Regions from separate parts of the Kitasatospora sp. NPDC048298 genome, predicted to be linked through region 1. Evidence: riboswitches for the same ligand, from Rfam matches in the RefSeq annotation. Region 1 holds a riboswitch; the other holds the start of a gene.
What was found. A riboswitch is a leader RNA that binds a small molecule or an ion and turns the genes downstream of it on or off. The one in region 1 is predicted to bind cobalamin.
Positions count from the first base shown of each region.

Region 2: it holds a riboswitch for cobalamin, as region 1 does, so the genes downstream of both, ACGF0D_RS02260 (ribonucleoside-diphosphate reductase subunit alpha) here and ACGF0D_RS19980 (prenyltransferase/squalene oxidase repeat-containing protein) in region 1, are expected to answer to the same signal.

Region 1 covers NZ_JBICYZ010000025.1:94,237-97,633, forward strand. The annotation lists gene ACGF0D_RS19975 (flagellar hook-length control protein FliK) at 1-359, opposite strand, end outside; gene ACGF0D_RS19980 (prenyltransferase/squalene oxidase repeat-containing protein) at 389-1,468, opposite strand; cobalamin riboswitch at 1,568-1,708, opposite strand; gene ACGF0D_RS19985 (enoyl-CoA hydratase) at 1,837-2,610, opposite strand; gene mmsB (3-hydroxyisobutyrate dehydrogenase) at 2,607-3,397, opposite strand, start outside.
Region 2 covers NZ_JBICYZ010000002.1:244,152-247,548, forward strand. The annotation lists gene ACGF0D_RS02255 (hypothetical protein) at 1-637, opposite strand, end outside; cobalamin riboswitch at 971-1,114, shown strand; gene ACGF0D_RS02260 (ribonucleoside-diphosphate reductase subunit alpha) at 1,306-3,397, shown strand, end outside.

The sequences.
Region 1 (3,397 bases):
GCGTGCCAGTACGACCAGTAGGCGCTGCCGGTCGGGTTGGTGCAGGTCGTCGGCAGCGCGTTGATCGTGCAGACGAAGCCCGGGTAGCGCGGGTGGAAGGCGTACGAGAACCCGGCGCCGGTCAGCGCGGCCAGGCCGCTGGCGGGGTCCCCCGGCGCGCAGCCGGTCTGGATGCCGCCGCCGACGGCGGTGAAGTCGACCACGACGGTGACGCCGGTGGTGCCGCTGCAGGCGGCGGCCCGGGCCTGCGGGGCCTGGGCGGCGGAGACGCCGAGCAGGCCGGCGGTGAGGGCCGCGGCGGCGGCGATCGAGCCGAGCGTGCGGCGGGCGGGGCGGGATGCGGTTACGGTGTCGGTCATCGGTGAACTCCTCGCAGTCTCGGGCTCGTTCAGCGGGTGGCCGGTGCCGGGCAGGCCAGGGTGGGGGAGTCGGGACGCGCGCCGGCGGCGGAGAGCGTCGACAGCGGGGTGCCGGCGAGGCCGAGGACGGCCTGCGCGGTGGCCCGGGTGCCGCTGGCCGCGTTGAAACCGGTCGCGTCGTAGGCGACCGCGCCCCGCACCGCCGGATCGGCGGAGCAGCCCTGCTGGAACTTGACCAGCCGGCTCCAGCCCTTGAGGCCGGTGCCGAAGCGCCCGCCGGAGAGCAGCGCCTGGGTGGCCAGGCCGGTGGTGTTGGCGTTGGAGGTGGTGGCCCCCGCGGCCGCGAAGCCGCCGTCGGCGTTCTGGTGGGCGGCCAGCCAGTCGAGGCCGGTGTTCGCCTTGGCGGTGCGGCCGGTGGCGGCGAGGGCCTGCACGGCGAGGGCGGTGGCGTCCGGGTCACCGGCGCAGGTGGGTTGGCCGAAGGAGAGGGGGAAGCCGCCGTCCGCGCACTGGCTGTTCGCGAGGAAGTCCACGGCCGCCGTCGGGGCGTCACCGGGGGTGCGGTGCAGGGCGATCAGGGCCAGTGACTGGCCGAAGGCGTTGCTGTAGTCGCCCCACTGGGAGCGGTCGGAGAAGCGCCCCTCCGTGGTCTGGAGGGAGCGCAGCCGCGAGGGCAGGTCGACGCCGCCGAAGCTCGCGGGGTTCGCGCCGCGCACCTCGACGGCGAGCAGCAGCTTGGCGGTCGCGCCCGCGTACGCCTCGGTCGTGCCGTCGCCGAGGTAGCCGGAGAGGATCTCGGGCTTCGCCAGCCAGGCGGTCGCCTTGGCGGCGGCCTCGTCGGAGCTGCGCGAGGCCGCGAAGGCCAGCACGGCGTCGATGGTCAGGCCCTGGTCGGGGTAGGCGGTGCCGTTGAAGACGGACTCGAAGTGGTCCCCGTCGACGAGCTGGCGGGCCAGCCAGCCGGCCGCCGCGGCGTCGGGAAGGACGGTCCTGGACGAGGCCGTGTCGGCGTGGGCGGCGGTGGCAGCGGTGGCGGTGGCGGGGAGCGCGGTGGCGAGCGCCAGGGCGGGTATCGCGAGCAGACCGAGAGTGCGGCGGAGCGTGGGCATGGGTGCCTTTCCGGGCCTGGACGCAGGGGCCCGGAGGACAGCGGCACGGTGCCGGGGCAGCCCTCGGAGCTCCGGCCCGCAGACCACGACGGGAGGAGGGGACGACACACCTCCGCCGACGGGTAATCGGGCTCGCCGCCGACATGGCGTCGACGGCCTACCGTTGCGGGTCAGCGCCGGATTCGGACCGGACTTCCCCCATCGGCGGAGTCAGAACATGACGGCTCATCATGGCGAAACGGGAAAGATCCGGTCAAGGGATCGTGCGTCACAGCACGGTGTTCGAAGCCTCCCGTGACGCTGCTCCGGTAGGTCCTGAGCCGACGGGCGGTGCGCCACCCCGTCGAGGGGGCGCACCGCGCGGGCCGTCAGCGGTTGCGGAACTCCGGCGGGCGCTTCTCGGTGAAGGCGGCCATGCCCTCCTTCTGGTCCGCCGTGGCGAAGGTGGCGTGGAAGAGCCGGCGCTCGAAGCGGACGCCTTCGGCGAGGGTGGTCTCGTACGAGCGGTTGACGCTTTCCTTGAGCATGATCGCCGCCGGGGCGGACATCGCCGCGATGGTTTCGGCGGTGGCCAGCGCCTCGGTGAGCAGCTGGTCGGCCGGGACGATCCGGGAGACCAGGCCGGCCCGCTCGGCCTCCTCGGCGCCCATCACCCGGCCGGTCAGGCACAGTTCCATGGCCTTGGCCTTGCCGACCGCGCGGGTCAGTCGCTGCGAGCCGCCGATGCCGGGGATGACGCCGAGCTTGATCTCCGGCTGCCCGAACTTCGCGGTGTCCGCCGCGAGCAGGACGTCGCACAGCATCGCCAGCTCGCAGCCGCCGCCCAGCGCGTAGCCGGCGACGGCCGCCACGACGGGCTTGCGCAGCGCGGCGAACCGGTCCCAGGCCGCGAACCAGTCGCCGAGGTAGGCGTCGACGAACTCCAGGGACTGCATCTCCTTGATGTCGGCGCCGGCCGCGAACGCCTTCTCCGAACCGGTGACCACCAGACAGCCGATGTCCGGGTCACGGTCGAAGTCCGTTGCCGCGGCGACGACTTCGTTCATCAGGAGGGTGTTGAGCGCGTTGAGCGCCTTCGGGCGGTCGAGGGTGATCAGCCCGACCCGGCCCTTGCGCTCGACCAGGATCGTCTCGTAGGTCATGCGGTGCCCTTCCCGAGGGTGGTGATGATGGCGGAGAAGTCCAGCCCGGCGCCGTCGGCCGCCGCGAAGTCGGCGTACAACTGCGCTGCCCTGCGCCCGAGTTCGGTGGGCAGGCCGGCGGAATCGGCCGCCCCGGCGGCCAGTCCGAGGTCCTTGGCCATCAGGGCGGCGGCGAACCCGGCCGCGTAGTCGCGGTTCGCCGGGCTGGTGGGGACGGGCCCGGGGACGGGGCAGTTGGACGTGAGCGCCCAGCACTGCCCGGAGGCGGCGGAGGCCACGTCGAACAGCGCCTCGTGGCTGAGCCCGAGGCTCTCCCCGAGGACGAAGGCCTCGCTGACCGCGATCATCGAGACGCCGAGGATCATGTTGTTGCAGATCTTCGCGGCCTGCCCCGCCCCGGAGGCGCCGCAGTGCACGACCCGGCGGCCCATCGCGGCCAGCAACGGTTCGGCCTCGCCGAAGTCGGCGTCCTCCGCGCCGACCATGAAGGTCAGGCTCGCGGCCTCGGCGCCGGGCACACCACCGGACACCGGCGCGTCGACGGCCCGGTGCCCGGTCGTGCGGGCCAGGTCGGCGGCGATCCGGGCGTCCCCGACGGCGATGGTGGAGCAGTCCACGAACAGCGCCTCGCGCGCGGCGGCGGTCAGGCCCTCGTAGGCCTCCAGCACGTGCCGGCCGGTCGGCAGCATGGTGATGACCACCTCGGCCCCGGCCACCGCCCGCTCCGCCGACTCGGCGACGGCGATCCCGTGGCCCGCCGCCCGCTCACGGGCGTCCGCCGCGAGGT
Region 2 (3,397 bases), on a different contig from region 1:
CCTGCTGGCACCCCTGGTCGCCGAGCACCTTGCCCAGCCCGCCGGTCGTGGAGTTCCCGTCCCAGCAGGGCGAGTCCAGCGCCACGACGGTCCGGTTCCAGGTGGCGCCGTTGATCGTCACCTGGGGCGCGGAGAACAGCGCTCCCGCGTCCTGCGGCGCCGGGTCGGTGGCGGCCTCCCAGATCGGCTTGGACGGGTCCTCCGGCTGGCCGCCCGGCGTGCCGGACGTACTCGGAGACACGACCGGCTGGGTGCTCTTGGCGGCCGTCGGGGAGCCGTCGTCCTTCTTGCCGTTGAGGAGCACCACACCGCCGGCGGCCAGGCCGCCCACCACGGCGACCGCGGCCACCACGCCGATGACCCTCATCCGGCGACGGCGCTTGCCCTCGGCCTCGTTGCGGTCCGCCAGTGCGCCCCAGTCCGGCTCGGCCCGCTGCGGCGGGACCGGCTGCTGGGGCTGCTGCTGGAGGTGCCACTGGGGCTGCGGCTGGGGGGCCGGCTGGGGCTGCGGCGGCTGCTGCTGCGCCTGCGGCTGGGCGTGCGGCGGCTGCCCGACCGGCGGAGCCGGCTGCGGCGCGGGCGCGACCGGCTGCGGCACCGGCGGGATGGGCTGCGCGACCGGCTGCGCCGCCGGCACGACCGGCCCGTACGAGGCCGGCGGCGGCCCGAAACCCCCGCTCGGCGGCGGTACCGGACCAGGTACCACCGGCTGCTGACTCTGTGCGCCCCCCGGCCCGGCGGGAGGCGTTCCCTGCGGCCCCTGCCCAGGTACGCCAGTTCCGTCGCTCATGCGCCCAGATCGTAGGGCATCCTCGCGTCCGCCGATCCTCCCGGTGACCATTCCGTATCGAAACCAGGACGCCCCCGGCCCGGTTCCGGGGCCTCGGACAGCCATCCGGGGCCACGTTTCCGGTACCACCGGTCATCGCCCCGACACGCGGCGCCGTACTACATCTGGGGTCGCTTCAGGGAGACACCACTACATGTATGCTCGCTTCTGCTGTCGATGCAGGGGAACCCGGTGCGAATCCGGGACTGCCCCGCAGCGGTGTGCGGGCGGCTCCAGCAGCCGTACCCGCGAGTCCGATGACCTGCCGGCAGCGTGCGCCACGGCCCTCCCGCAGAGGCCGCGCCGGCACGAGCAGTACCCCTCCGGGCCTCGCGGGCGGGCCGGGGAGTCACCGTCGCGCGACGCCGTCTGCGTTCGTGCCGTGCTCCCCTGCCCCGATCGGCCCGGTGGCCCCCGATCACCGCCGCCGATCGCCGCCAGGAGAGAGCGCCTTGACCACCGCCGCCTCAGCCACCCTGCCCACCCAGGGCACCGGTACCGCCTTCACCGACCCGACGGTCTCCGACCCCGGCGGCGCCCTGCTGCGGCTGCTCACCGACCGCAGCACCGACCTCACCGAGGTCGACCCCGGCCATGTCGCCGCCGCCGCGCTGCGCGGCCGCCACGCCGGCTCGGACTTCGCCGAGCTGCGCGGGCTGGCCGTGGACGCCGCCGCATCGATGATCGCCGAGGACCCCCAGTACTCGAAGCTGGCCGCCCGCCTGCTCGCCCTGGAGATCGTCGACGAGGCGAACAGCCAGGGCTCGGTGTCCTTCTCCGCCTCGATCGCCGTCGGCCACACCGAGGGCCTGATCGGCGACACCACCGCGGACTTCGTCGCCAAGCACGCCACCGCCCTGGACGCGCTGATCGACACCACCGGTGACGACCGCTTCGAGTACTTCGGTCTGCGCACCGTGCAGTCCCGCTACCTGCTGCGCCACCCGATCACCCGCAAGGTGATCGAGACCCCGCAGCACTTCCTGCTCCGCGTCGCCTGTGGCCTGGCGGTCGGCGACAGCGAGCAGTCGGTGCGCGAGGTGGCCGAGCTGTACGGCCTGATGAGCCGCCTGGAGTACCTGACCTCCTCGCCGACGCTCTTCAACTCCGGCACCCGGCACCCGCAGATGTCGAGCTGCTACCTGCTCGACTCGCCGCTGGACAACCTGGACTCGATCTACAACCGCTACGCGCAGATCGCCCGCCTCTCCAAGCACGCCGGCGGCATCGGCCTGTCCTACTCGCGCATCCGCTCGCGTGGCAGCCTGATCCGCGGCACCAACGGCAAGTCCAACGGCATCGTGCCGTTCCTGCGCACCCTCGACTCCTCCGTCGCCGCCGTCAACCAGGGCGGCCGCCGCAAGGGCGCGGCCTGCGTCTACCTGGAGACCTGGCACGCCGACATCGAGGAGTTCCTGGAGCTCCGCGACAACACCGGCGAAGAGGCCCGCCGCACCCACAACCTCAACCTGGCGCACTGGATCCCGGACGAGTTCATGCGCCGGGTCAACGCCAACGAGGACTGGTCGCTGTTCTCCCCGGCCGACGTGCCGGAGCTGGTCGACCTGTGGGGCGCCGACTTCGACGAGGCCTACCGCAAGGCCGAGCAGGCCGGCAAGGCCGTCCGCACCATCCCGGCGCAGACCCTGTACGCCCGCATGATGCGCACCCTGGCGCAGACCGGCAACGGCTGGATGACCTTCAAGGACGCCTCCAACCGCGCCGCCAACCAGACCGCCCTGCCGGGCCGCACGGTGCACTCCTCCAACCTGTGCACCGAGATCCTGGAGGTCACGGACGACTCCGAGACCGCCGTCTGCAACCTGGGCTCGGTCAACCTGGGCGCCCACGTCGCCGCCGGCGCCTCGGCCGACGACCTGATCGGCGCGATGGACTGGCAGCGGCTGGACGCCACCGTGCGCACCGCCGTCACCTTCCTCGACCGCGTGGTGGACATCAACTTCTACCCGACCACCGAGGCCGGGACGTCCAACTCCCGCTGGCGCCCGGTCGGCCTCGGCGTGATGGGCCTCCAGGACGTCTTCTTCAAGCTGCGGATCGACTTCGACTCGGCCGAGGCCAAGACCCTCTCCACCCTCATCGCCGAGCGCATCATGCTCACCGCGTACGAGCGCTCCGCCGACCTGGCCGAGCAGCTCGGCCGCCACGAGGCGTACGGCGAGACCCGCGCCGCCCGCGGCGAGCTGCACATCGACCACTTCCCGACGGCCGCCCCGCAGTGGGCCGACCGCTGGACGGCGCTGCGCGCCCGGATCGCCGAGACCGGCCTGCGCAACTCGCTGCTGCTGGCCATCGCGCCGACCGCGACCATCGCCTCCATCGCCGGCGTGTACGAGTGCATCGAGCCGCAGGTGTCCAACCTGTTCAAGCGCGAGACGCTGTCCGGCGAGTTCCTCCAGGTCAACCCGTACCTGGTGCGCGAGCTCAAGGAGCTCGGCGTCTGGGACCAGCAGACCCGCGACGCCCTGCGCGACGCCAACGGGTCCGTCCAGGAGCTGAACTGGCTGCCGGCCGAGGTGCGGTCGCTGTACCGCACGGCCTGGGAGC